One region of the Streptomyces sp. NPDC029674 genome, then DNA from elsewhere that is predicted to be linked to it. Evidence: riboswitches for the same ligand, from Rfam matches in the RefSeq annotation. Region 1 holds a riboswitch; each other region holds the start of a gene.

Region 1 (2,192 bases):
GTAGCGGCGCGCGAGGAGTTCCTCGGTGAGCCGCCCGCCCCTTTCGTGGACGCCGGCGACAATATCGTCCCGAATGGCCGTGCATACCGAGTGCGCGGGAACGCGCATGTCCGGACCTCCGCCTTAATCCCCGCGAAACGCGGTCGACCGACGCTCATTCAGTGACTCTATTGCAGAACGCCGGGATTTCCGACGGCGGGCCGGAATCCATGGATATCTTTTGGCCAGGGGCGGAACGACGGCAACGCGAAAGCCCCGGCTCTGGGCGAGCCGGGGCTTTCGGAGCTGTACGGGGTCCGTCAGACGTTGACGCCGTGCGAGCGGAGGTAGGCGACCGGGTCGATGTCCGAGCCGTACTCCGCGCCGGTGCGGGCCTCGAAGTGGAGGTGCGGGCCGCTGGAGTTGCCGGTGGAACCGGAGAGGCCTATCTGCTGGCCCGGGGTGACCGCCTGGCCCACGGTGACGCTGAGGGACGACATGTGGCCGTACTGGGTGTACGTGCCGTCGTTCATCTTGATGACCACGTTGTTGCCGTACGCGCCGCCCCAGCCGGCCTCGACGACGGTGCCGGAGCCGACCGCGTGGACCGAGGTGCCGGACGCCGCGTGGAAGTCCACGCCGGTGTGGCTGCCGGAGGACCACATGGCGCCGCCGGTCTGGTAGCCCGTGGAGACGTACGAGCCGCTGATCGGGGAGACGTAGGTGTTCAGGCGCTTGCGCTCGGCCTCGCGCGCGGCGCGCTCCTTGGCCTCGCGCTCCTTCTTGGCCTTCGCCTTGGCCTCGGCCTCCGCCTTGCGCTTCTCCTCGGCGGCCTTCTTCTTGGCGGCCTCTTCGGCCTGCTTGGCGGCAGCGGCGTCGTCGGCGGCCTGCTGCTGCGCCGCGGCCTGCGCGTCGATGCTCGCGGCGAGCGAGTCGCCCACGGAGACCGCCTGGGTCAGACCGGTGTGCTCCATCGCCGCCTCGTCGGGGGCGGCGAGAGCGGGGGCCGCGAGGCCGCCGATGACACCGGTGGTGGTGAGCGCCGCGACGCCGGCGACGTTCGCGGTGGTACGCGTGAGGCGGCTCGGACGACGGTGCTTCCCGGTGGCACGGGTGAACGCCATGTGGCGGGTGATCCTTTCCTTCCTTCTCGCCTACCGGGTTAGCTGACGGGTTCGGAGCAGGAAGGTCTCCTACGGACCCCTCACCTCGCGGCAAGGTGCCCGATTCACCCCAGGGGACATGTGGGTCCCCGGCTCCCCTGGCTCGCGCCGTACGGGGACTCGGCGATGACTGTCCGGTGCCGCGGATGCGGCGTACTGCGCGACGGACAGCCGGGTCGACGCTAAACGGGCCGACTGCAATCGACAAACAGAAGTCATATTTTGTAGCGCACGCCACACGGCAGACAGGCAACCACCGTATGAAATCGGGCATATAGGGGCCCCGGCACCTCAAGCGGTCACCGGGGCCCCACAGGTCCTGACTGTCACTCAGCTGGTGACCACGCTCACTTCGCCGATGCCGAGCGCCCTGACGGGCTCCTCGATCTGCGCGGCGTCCCCGACGAGGACCGTCACCAGACGGTCCTCCGGGAAGGCGTTCACGACGGCGGCGGTGGCCTCCACGGTGCCGGTGGCGGCCAGCTGCCGGTACAGCTGCGCCTGGAAGTCGTCCGGCAGGTTCTGCTCGACCTGGTCGGCGAGGGTGGCCGCCACGGAGGCCGCCATCTCGTACTTGAGCGGGGCGACGCCCACCAGGTTCTGCACGGCCACGTCGCGCTCGGCGTCCGTGAGGCCCTCGGCGGCGAGCACCCGCAGGACCTTCCACAGGTCCTCGAGCGCCGGTCCCGTGTTGGGGGTGTCGACGGAGCCGCTGATGGCGAGCATCGCGGCGCCCGACCCGTCCGGCGCCGAACGCAGGACCTGGCTGAACGCCCTTACACCGTAGGTGTATCCCTTCTCCTCGCGAAGGACACGGTCCAGACGCGAGGTGAGGGTGCCGCCCAGGCAGTACGTGCCGAGGACCTGGGCCGGCCAGACGCGGTCGTGCCGGTCGGGACCGATGCGGCCGATCAGCAGCTGCGTCTGGACGGCGCCGGGGCGGTCCACGATGACGACGCGGCCGCGGTCGTCGGCGGTCACCGGCGGCACCGGGCGCGGCTCGCCCGGGGAGCCCGTCCAGGCGCCGACGGTGTCCGCGAGGACGGCGTC
Region 2 (2,192 bases), on a different contig from region 1:
CGGCTCGCCATCGCCCGTTCCATCTCCGAGGCCACTCAGCGCGCCGTGCTGCCCGCGCCGGACCCGCGCATCGGCGGGCTCGACATCGCGGCACGGTACGAGGCCGCGCAGGCCGACGCGTTCATCGGGGGCGATCTGTACGCCGTGCAGGACACCCCGCACGGCGTACGGCTCATCGTGGGCGACGTACGCGGGAAGGGCATGGGCGCAGTCGCGGCGGTCGCCGTCGTCATCGGTGCCTTCCGGGAGGCCGCCGAGCAGGAGGCCACCCTGGAGGCGGTGGCGCAGCGCCTGGAGCGGGCGCTCGCCCGCGAGGGCACCCGGCGCGACGGTCTCGACGCGTTCGAGGGGTTCACCACCGCCGTCCTCGCCGAGATCCGGCACGGCGAGGGTTCCGTACGCCTCATCAACCGCGGGCACCCGCCGCCACTGCTGCTGCGCGGCGACGGGCGGCTGTGCGTCATGTCGGCGAGCGAGCCGGCGCTGCCGCTCGGCATGGGCGACCTCGGGGTCTGGCCGGACCGGGCGGACGAGTCGGAGTTCCCGCCCGGCGCGACGCTGCTCTTCTACACGGACGGCCTGTCGGAGGCGCGCGACGCGGCGGGGGAGTTCTACGATCCGGCGACGCGGCTCGGCGGGCGGATCTTCCCCGGCAGGGGCGGCCCGCACGCGCTGCTCGCCGCCCTCGCGGGGGAGGTGCGGCGGCACACCGGAGGCGCGATGACGGACGACATGGCGCTGCTCGCGGTGCGGCGGCCCACCGCCGGCGAGGTGGGGGTCACCGGTGGTGACTGAAGTACACCGCTCCGCATAACAACTGACGCTCTGTCAAGAAAATGTGAAGCTCCGGTGTTTGGAGGGGCGGGGTCAACTCGCCCCGTTCCGCACCCTCGTGTCCCGGTACGTACAGCCGATGAGCGTTAACGATCAACCGGAACGGCTTGGAATACGGACCCCCTGTCTATTAACGTTCGATAACGCAGCGCGGTCGTCCCAGCCGTCACTCGAGGCGGCTCCGCGCGCACGCGCCTAATCCCGCAAGGGAGCCGGGGAACCACCAACTTGGGGTGAATCGGGCAGCTGTGCCTACGCGCCGGCTGTTCGTAGGAGACCTTCCTGCTCCGAACCCGTCAGCTAACCCGGTAGGCGAGAAGGAAGGAAAGGAGCGCGCCCCAGTGGCGTCCAACCGGCCTGCCCCCCAAGCCGTGTACGTGCCGAATGACGACGACTTCGGTTCGTACGACGAGGGCTCCACCGAGACCTTCGAGGAGTGGAACCCCACCGAGGAGTCCATCCGTCCCGTCCGCGGCAGGCACCGCGTGCACAAGAAGAGCGGCGGCGGCCTCGCCCGCAGCTCCACCGTGCTCGGCGTGGGCGTCATCGCCGCCGTCGGCGCGGGCGGCATCGCCACCGCGCAGGACGGCAAGCCGCCGGTCTCCATATCCATGCCCGACCTGCCGGGCGTCGGCGCCGTCGCGGACTCGCTGCCCGAGGCCGAGTCCCTGCCGGGCGTCGGCTCCCTGATGGCCGACGACGCGCCGGAGACGACCACGGTCGCGGCCGCCGCACCGCTCACCGCCGCCGGTGTCAGCACCGCCGACGCCGAGCAGGGCACCACCGACGCGGGCGAGGCGCTGCGCGCCCGCATCATGCAGCAGGCCGAGAACCAGCAGGACCAGGCGGACACCGCCGTGCGGACCGCGGCCGAGGAGGCCGCCGTCAAGAAGGCCGCCGAAGAGGCCGCCGAGCAGCAGAAAGCGGCCGAGAAGGCCGCGGACGCCAAGGCCGCCGCCAAGAAGAAGAAGGAGGAGGAGGCCCGGAAGGCGAAGGCCGAGGCCGAGCGCCGGGCCGAGCTCGCCAAGAGCTACGCCATCCCCACCTCCTCGTACACCCTCACGTCGCACTTCGGTGACGCCGGTTCCATGTGGTCCTCCGGGCATCACACGGGTCTGGACTTCGCCGCTCCCACGGGTACCCCCCTCAAGGCCGTGCACACCGGCACCGTCAAGGAGGCCGGCTGGGCGGGCGCGTACGGCTACCGCACCGTGCTCGAACTCGAGGACGGCACGGAGGTCTGGTACTGCCACCAGTCGTCGCTCAACGTCAGCGCGGGCCAGAAGGTCAGCACGGGCGACGTCATCGGCCGCGTCGGCGCGACGGGCAACGTCACGGGCCCCCACCTCCACCTGGAG
Region 3 (2,192 bases), on a different contig from region 1:
CCTGGTCCCATGTGGTGCGCGGCAGGGAGATCCCCGCGGCCTTCCAGGCGTCCTGGGTGAGTCCGGAGCAGTCGTAGGAGTCGGGGCCGGTGGCGCCCCAGACGTACGGCTTGCCGATCTGGGCCTCCGCGAAGTCGATGACCTTCGCGGCCTTGGTGGCGTAGCTGCCGTCAGTACTTCCCGAGCCGGATCCGGAGCCGGAGCCCGAACCGGAACCCGAGCCCGCGTCGGAACCGGAACCGGAATCAGAGCCGGATCCGGAGCCCTGGCCGGCTTCCCGCTCCTTCTCCCGCTGCGCCGCCTCCTCGGCCCTGCGCTCCCGCTCCGCCTCGGCGGCCTGCTCACGGGCCAGCTTCTCGGCCTTGCGCTTGGCCTCCAGCTTCTTCTTCCGCTCGATCTCCGCCAGCCGCGCCTTCTCCTCGGCTGTCAGCTTCGAAAGCAGCTCACGCGCGTCACCCAGCTTCTTCTGGACGGTCCGCTTGCTCGTCCTGAGGTCGTCCCGCGAGTCGCTCAGCGTCTCGAGGCTCTTCGCGGCCTTCGTGCGCTGCTTGGTCGCCGACGCCTGCTGCGCCTGGTAGTCGTCGACCGCCTTCTTCTGGCGCGTGGTCAGCCGGTCCGCCAGGTGGTTCTGGTCGAAGTAGCCCTGCGGATCGTTGGCGAGCATCATCGTGGCGGTCTCGGAGACGGCGCCGGTGCGGTACTGGGCGGCGGCGAACGAGCCCAGCTCCTTGCGCGCGTCGTTCAGCTCGTCCGTGCGTTTCGCCACGTCGTCGAGGAGGCGGTCGACCTTCTTGCGCTGCTTGTCGGTGCGCTCCTTGGCCGAGTTGTACTTCTGGGTGGCCACGCCGGCCTGCCGGTAGAGCTCGTCGACCTTCTTCTGGACCTCTTCGAGGCTGGGCCTGGCCGGCGCGGAGGGCGCCGCCTGCGCGCTCTGTGCCAGGAGGGCGACGGAGGTGAGGGCCGCCGTCGTGATGCCGATGGCGGGGGCCGTGCGTAGGCCGGCTGTACGGGTCCGCGGCTTGCGGTGCGACGCCAAGGGAGGCGACTCCTTCCGTGGACCGCCTACCGGGTTAGCTGTCGGGTTCGGGCGGGTGTTCCGGAAGGCTGCCCTACGGTCCCGTACTTCGTACGGGACCGATTCACCCCAATGTTCTGGTGGGTCCCCGGCTCCGAACAGGTCGGACTCGGCGGAGGCCGCCCGTTCCCGGCGGGGTTCGCCGGTGGGGGGACGAGTGGCCCGCCGGGCACGCTAGCCAACGCGTGTGGTCCCTGTGAAGGTTGATGTTCGATATGCCCGATACATTTTCGTGACTTTACGAGTTCCCTGACGCGGGCGTGGCGCGGGCGGTCAAAGGCGTAGCGGAGCGTGATCGTCCGTGGGCGGGGCGTAGGAAGACCCGGGCTGACCGGAACCCGCAGCGGGTTGTCAGTGGGGCCGCCTAGACTCGGGAGGCGATGAGCAGCCTCTTTGATGACAGCTTCCTGGCGGACCTGCAGCCTTCCCGGGCCGCGGACGAAGCGCCCCCGCCGCCGCCCGAGGACAGCGCTCCGGAGCCCATTCCGGACGACCTGTTCGACGGGAAGTTCGACGCGCCCATGACCCGGGAGTCGCACTACCGCGACGGCGCCCCGCGCCCGGTCATCGACCCGGCGTCGCTCCTCGACGGGCTGAACGAGAACCAGCGCGCGGCCGTCGTGCACGCCGGCTCCCCGCTGCTCATCGTGGCCGGCGCCGGTTCCGGCAAGACCCGCGTGCTGACCCACCGCATCGCGTACCTCCTCGCCGAGCGCGGCGTGCACCCCGGCCAGATTCTCGCGATCACCTTCACGAACAAGGCCGCGGGCGAGATGAAGGAACGCGTCGAGCAGCTCGTGGGCCCCCGGGCGAACGCGATGTGGGTCTCGACCTTCCACAGCGCCTGCGTCCGCATCCTGCGCCGCGAGTACAAGAAGCTGGGCTTCACCTCCTCCTTCTCGATCTACGACGCCGCGGACTCCAAGCGCCTCATGGCCCTGGTCTGCCGCGACCTGGACCTCGACCCGAAGAAGTTCCCGCCGAAGTCCTTCAGCGCCAAGATCTCGAACCTGAAGAACGAGCTGATCGACGAGGAGGACTTCGCCGGTCAGGCGGCCGACGGTTTCGAGAAGACCCTCGCCCAGGCCTACGCGATGTACCAGTCCCGCCTCCGCGA
Region 4 (2,192 bases), on a different contig from region 1:
CAGAGGGCCCGCGCAAGCCCTCCGGTGACGATTCGCGAGACAAGAATCACGACGAGTCCGGCGAAAAGGACGACAAGGGCGGCGAGAGCGGCAAGGACAGCGGCAAGGGCGACGCCGAAAACGCCGAGAACGCCGAGAACGCCGAGAACGCCGACGGCAAGGGCGAGTCCCGCAAGTCCGGTGACAAGGACTCCACTTCGCCCACGCCCGAGAAGTCGACCGAACCGGCCGACGACGCCGCGGACTCCGACGGCTCCTCCGCCGGCCGCCACCGGGGCGACCGCGCGGACGAGAGCGACAGCGCCGGCGACCGTCCCGGACGGCACGCCTCGCGCGGCGGCGACCGCACCGAGAAGCTCGCCGACGGGACGTACACGGTCCGCTCCGGCGACAACCTCTCGGTCATCGCGGACGACTTGGGCGTCGACGGCGGATGGCACGAGCTCTACAGCGAGAACAAGAAGACCGTCGGAGCCGACCCGGACCTCATTCTCCCCGGTCAGAGCCTCGATCTGGGCGAAAAGTAACGGAAATTGACGATGCGTCTGCGGGGGACTTGACACCTGTTGTCCGGATTGGCGCGAGTGAGAGATGGGTCTCAGAAGCCCTGATCGTCTTTGAAATTCCGTGGGGAGCGTGGCTACGGTCGTGACCGCTCGCCACTGGTGAGCCCCGCCGGTCGGTACGCCGAATCCTGCCAACGGCCGGACGGGAACAGTCGTCGCTCAAGAGCGCCGTGGGCAGGAGCGGGGGACCCAAGGTAAGTGCCGGAAACGGCTAGGGGTGAAGTCGCACTCGAGAAGTGCGGCCGGGCAACCACATCGGCCCGAACCCGACAGCTCACCTCGCAGGCGTCGGTGTAGGGGATCAACTCATGCTGCTTTCCGGCAAGGGCAAGCACCGTCGCCCGTCCAAGGCCACCCGTGTCGCCACGCTCGTCGGCGTGACCGGCGCGGCCGTCGCCGCCCCGCTGATGGCGGCCGGCTCGGCCTCCGCAGCCACCACGTCCGAGTGGGACGCCGTCGCCCAGTGCGAGTCCGGTGGCAACTGGTCCATCAACACCGGCAACGGTTACTACGGTGGCGTGCAGTTCTCCGCCTCCACCTGGGCCGCGTACGGCGGTACGAAGTACGCGCCGACCGCCGACAAGGCCTCCAAGGCCCAGCAGATCGAGATCGCCGAGAAGGTCCTCGCGGGCCAGGGCAAGGGCGCCTGGCCGTCCTGCGGCGTCGGCCTCTCGGGCGCCTCGCCCAGCAGCGGCGGCGGCTCGCAGCAGCAGGCCCCGCAGCAGCAGAGCAAGCCGCAGCCGCAGCAGACGCAGCAGCAGGCCGCTCCGCAGCAGCAGGCGCCGAAGCAGGCCGCTCCCAAGCCGCAGCCCGCGCCGCAGACCGAGTCCAAGAAGACCGTCGAGACCCCGACCGGCAAGACGGTCAAGAAGGGCGACGGCGAGTACAAGGTCAAGACGGGCGACACCCTGTCGAAGATCGCCGAGTCGCACGACGTCAAGGGCGGCTGGCAGAAGGTCTACAAGCTCAACGGCGACATCATCGACAACGCCGACTTCATCTACCCCGGCCAGCAGCTGCACCTCAGCTGACGGACCCGGTCGCGGCCGTGCCTCGGCGGACGCACGGCCGTCCCACCCCGTCCCCACGGGCTCCCCGCCCCGGTGCGTGTATCCCCCGTACGCACCGGGGCGGGGCCATGTCCGCCCCCGGTGACTGTCCCCATGTTCGCTACTAGCGAGTAGAGAACGTGGTCTTACGCCCGGATTCCACGCCATTTGGGCCTTGTGTCGTCCCAGGGGACGGGCGGTCGGCTGGCCGAAGCCTCCGGGCCGGTTAGGCTCAGGAGACGCAGGGCCGAAGCGGCCCGGCGTAATCGTGTTTACGCGTCACACTCCCAGAAGGAGATGCTCGTGCCGTCCATCGACGTCGTCGTAGCCCGGGAAATCCTGGACTCCCGAGGCAACCCCACGGTCGAGGTCGAGGTCGGCCTCGACGACGGCAGCACCGGTCGTGCCGCCGTTCCGTCCGGTGCCTCCACCGGTGCTTTCGAGGCCATCGAACTCCGTGACGGTGACCCCAACCGTTACCAGGGCAAGGGTGTCGAGAAGGCCGTCCTCGCCGTCATCGAGCAGATCGGCCCGGAGCTCGTCGGCTACGACGCCACCGAGCAGCGCCTGATCGACC

What was found. A riboswitch is a leader RNA that binds a small molecule or an ion and turns the genes downstream of it on or off. The one in region 1 is predicted to bind cyclic di-AMP.
Region 2: another riboswitch for cyclic di-AMP. It lies ahead of ACI2L3_RS27950 (M23 family metallopeptidase); the one in region 1 lies ahead of ACI2L3_RS05885 (M23 family metallopeptidase).
Region 3: another riboswitch for cyclic di-AMP. It lies ahead of ACI2L3_RS16435 (NlpC/P60 family protein); the one in region 1 lies ahead of ACI2L3_RS05885 (M23 family metallopeptidase).
Region 4: another riboswitch for cyclic di-AMP. It lies ahead of ACI2L3_RS09955 (transglycosylase family protein); the one in region 1 lies ahead of ACI2L3_RS05885 (M23 family metallopeptidase).

The regions. Positions count from the first base shown of each region.
Region 1 covers NZ_JBJDPY010000002.1:427,099-429,290, reverse strand. Annotated here, with positions in the region: gene ACI2L3_RS05890 (GntR family transcriptional regulator) at 1-108, opposite strand, end outside; gene ACI2L3_RS05885 (M23 family metallopeptidase) at 300-1,103, opposite strand; cyclic di-AMP (ydaO/yuaA leader) riboswitch at 1,116-1,278, opposite strand; gene ACI2L3_RS05880 (M16 family metallopeptidase) at 1,473-2,192, opposite strand, start outside.
Region 2 covers NZ_JBJDPY010000012.1:280,677-282,868, forward strand. Annotated here, with positions in the region: gene ACI2L3_RS27945 (PP2C family protein-serine/threonine phosphatase) at 1-795, shown strand, start outside; cyclic di-AMP (ydaO/yuaA leader) riboswitch at 1,017-1,164, shown strand; gene ACI2L3_RS27950 (M23 family metallopeptidase) at 1,176-2,192, shown strand, end outside.
Region 3 covers NZ_JBJDPY010000006.1:181,725-183,916, reverse strand. Annotated here, with positions in the region: gene ACI2L3_RS16435 (NlpC/P60 family protein) at 1-1,036, opposite strand, end outside; cyclic di-AMP (ydaO/yuaA leader) riboswitch at 1,044-1,200, opposite strand; gene pcrA (DNA helicase PcrA) at 1,456-2,192, shown strand, end outside.
Region 4 covers NZ_JBJDPY010000003.1:562,399-564,590, forward strand. Annotated here, with positions in the region: gene ACI2L3_RS09950 (transglycosylase family protein) at 1-527, shown strand, start outside; cyclic di-AMP (ydaO/yuaA leader) riboswitch at 723-870, shown strand; gene ACI2L3_RS09955 (transglycosylase family protein) at 875-1,597, shown strand; gene eno (phosphopyruvate hydratase) at 1,919-2,192, shown strand, end outside.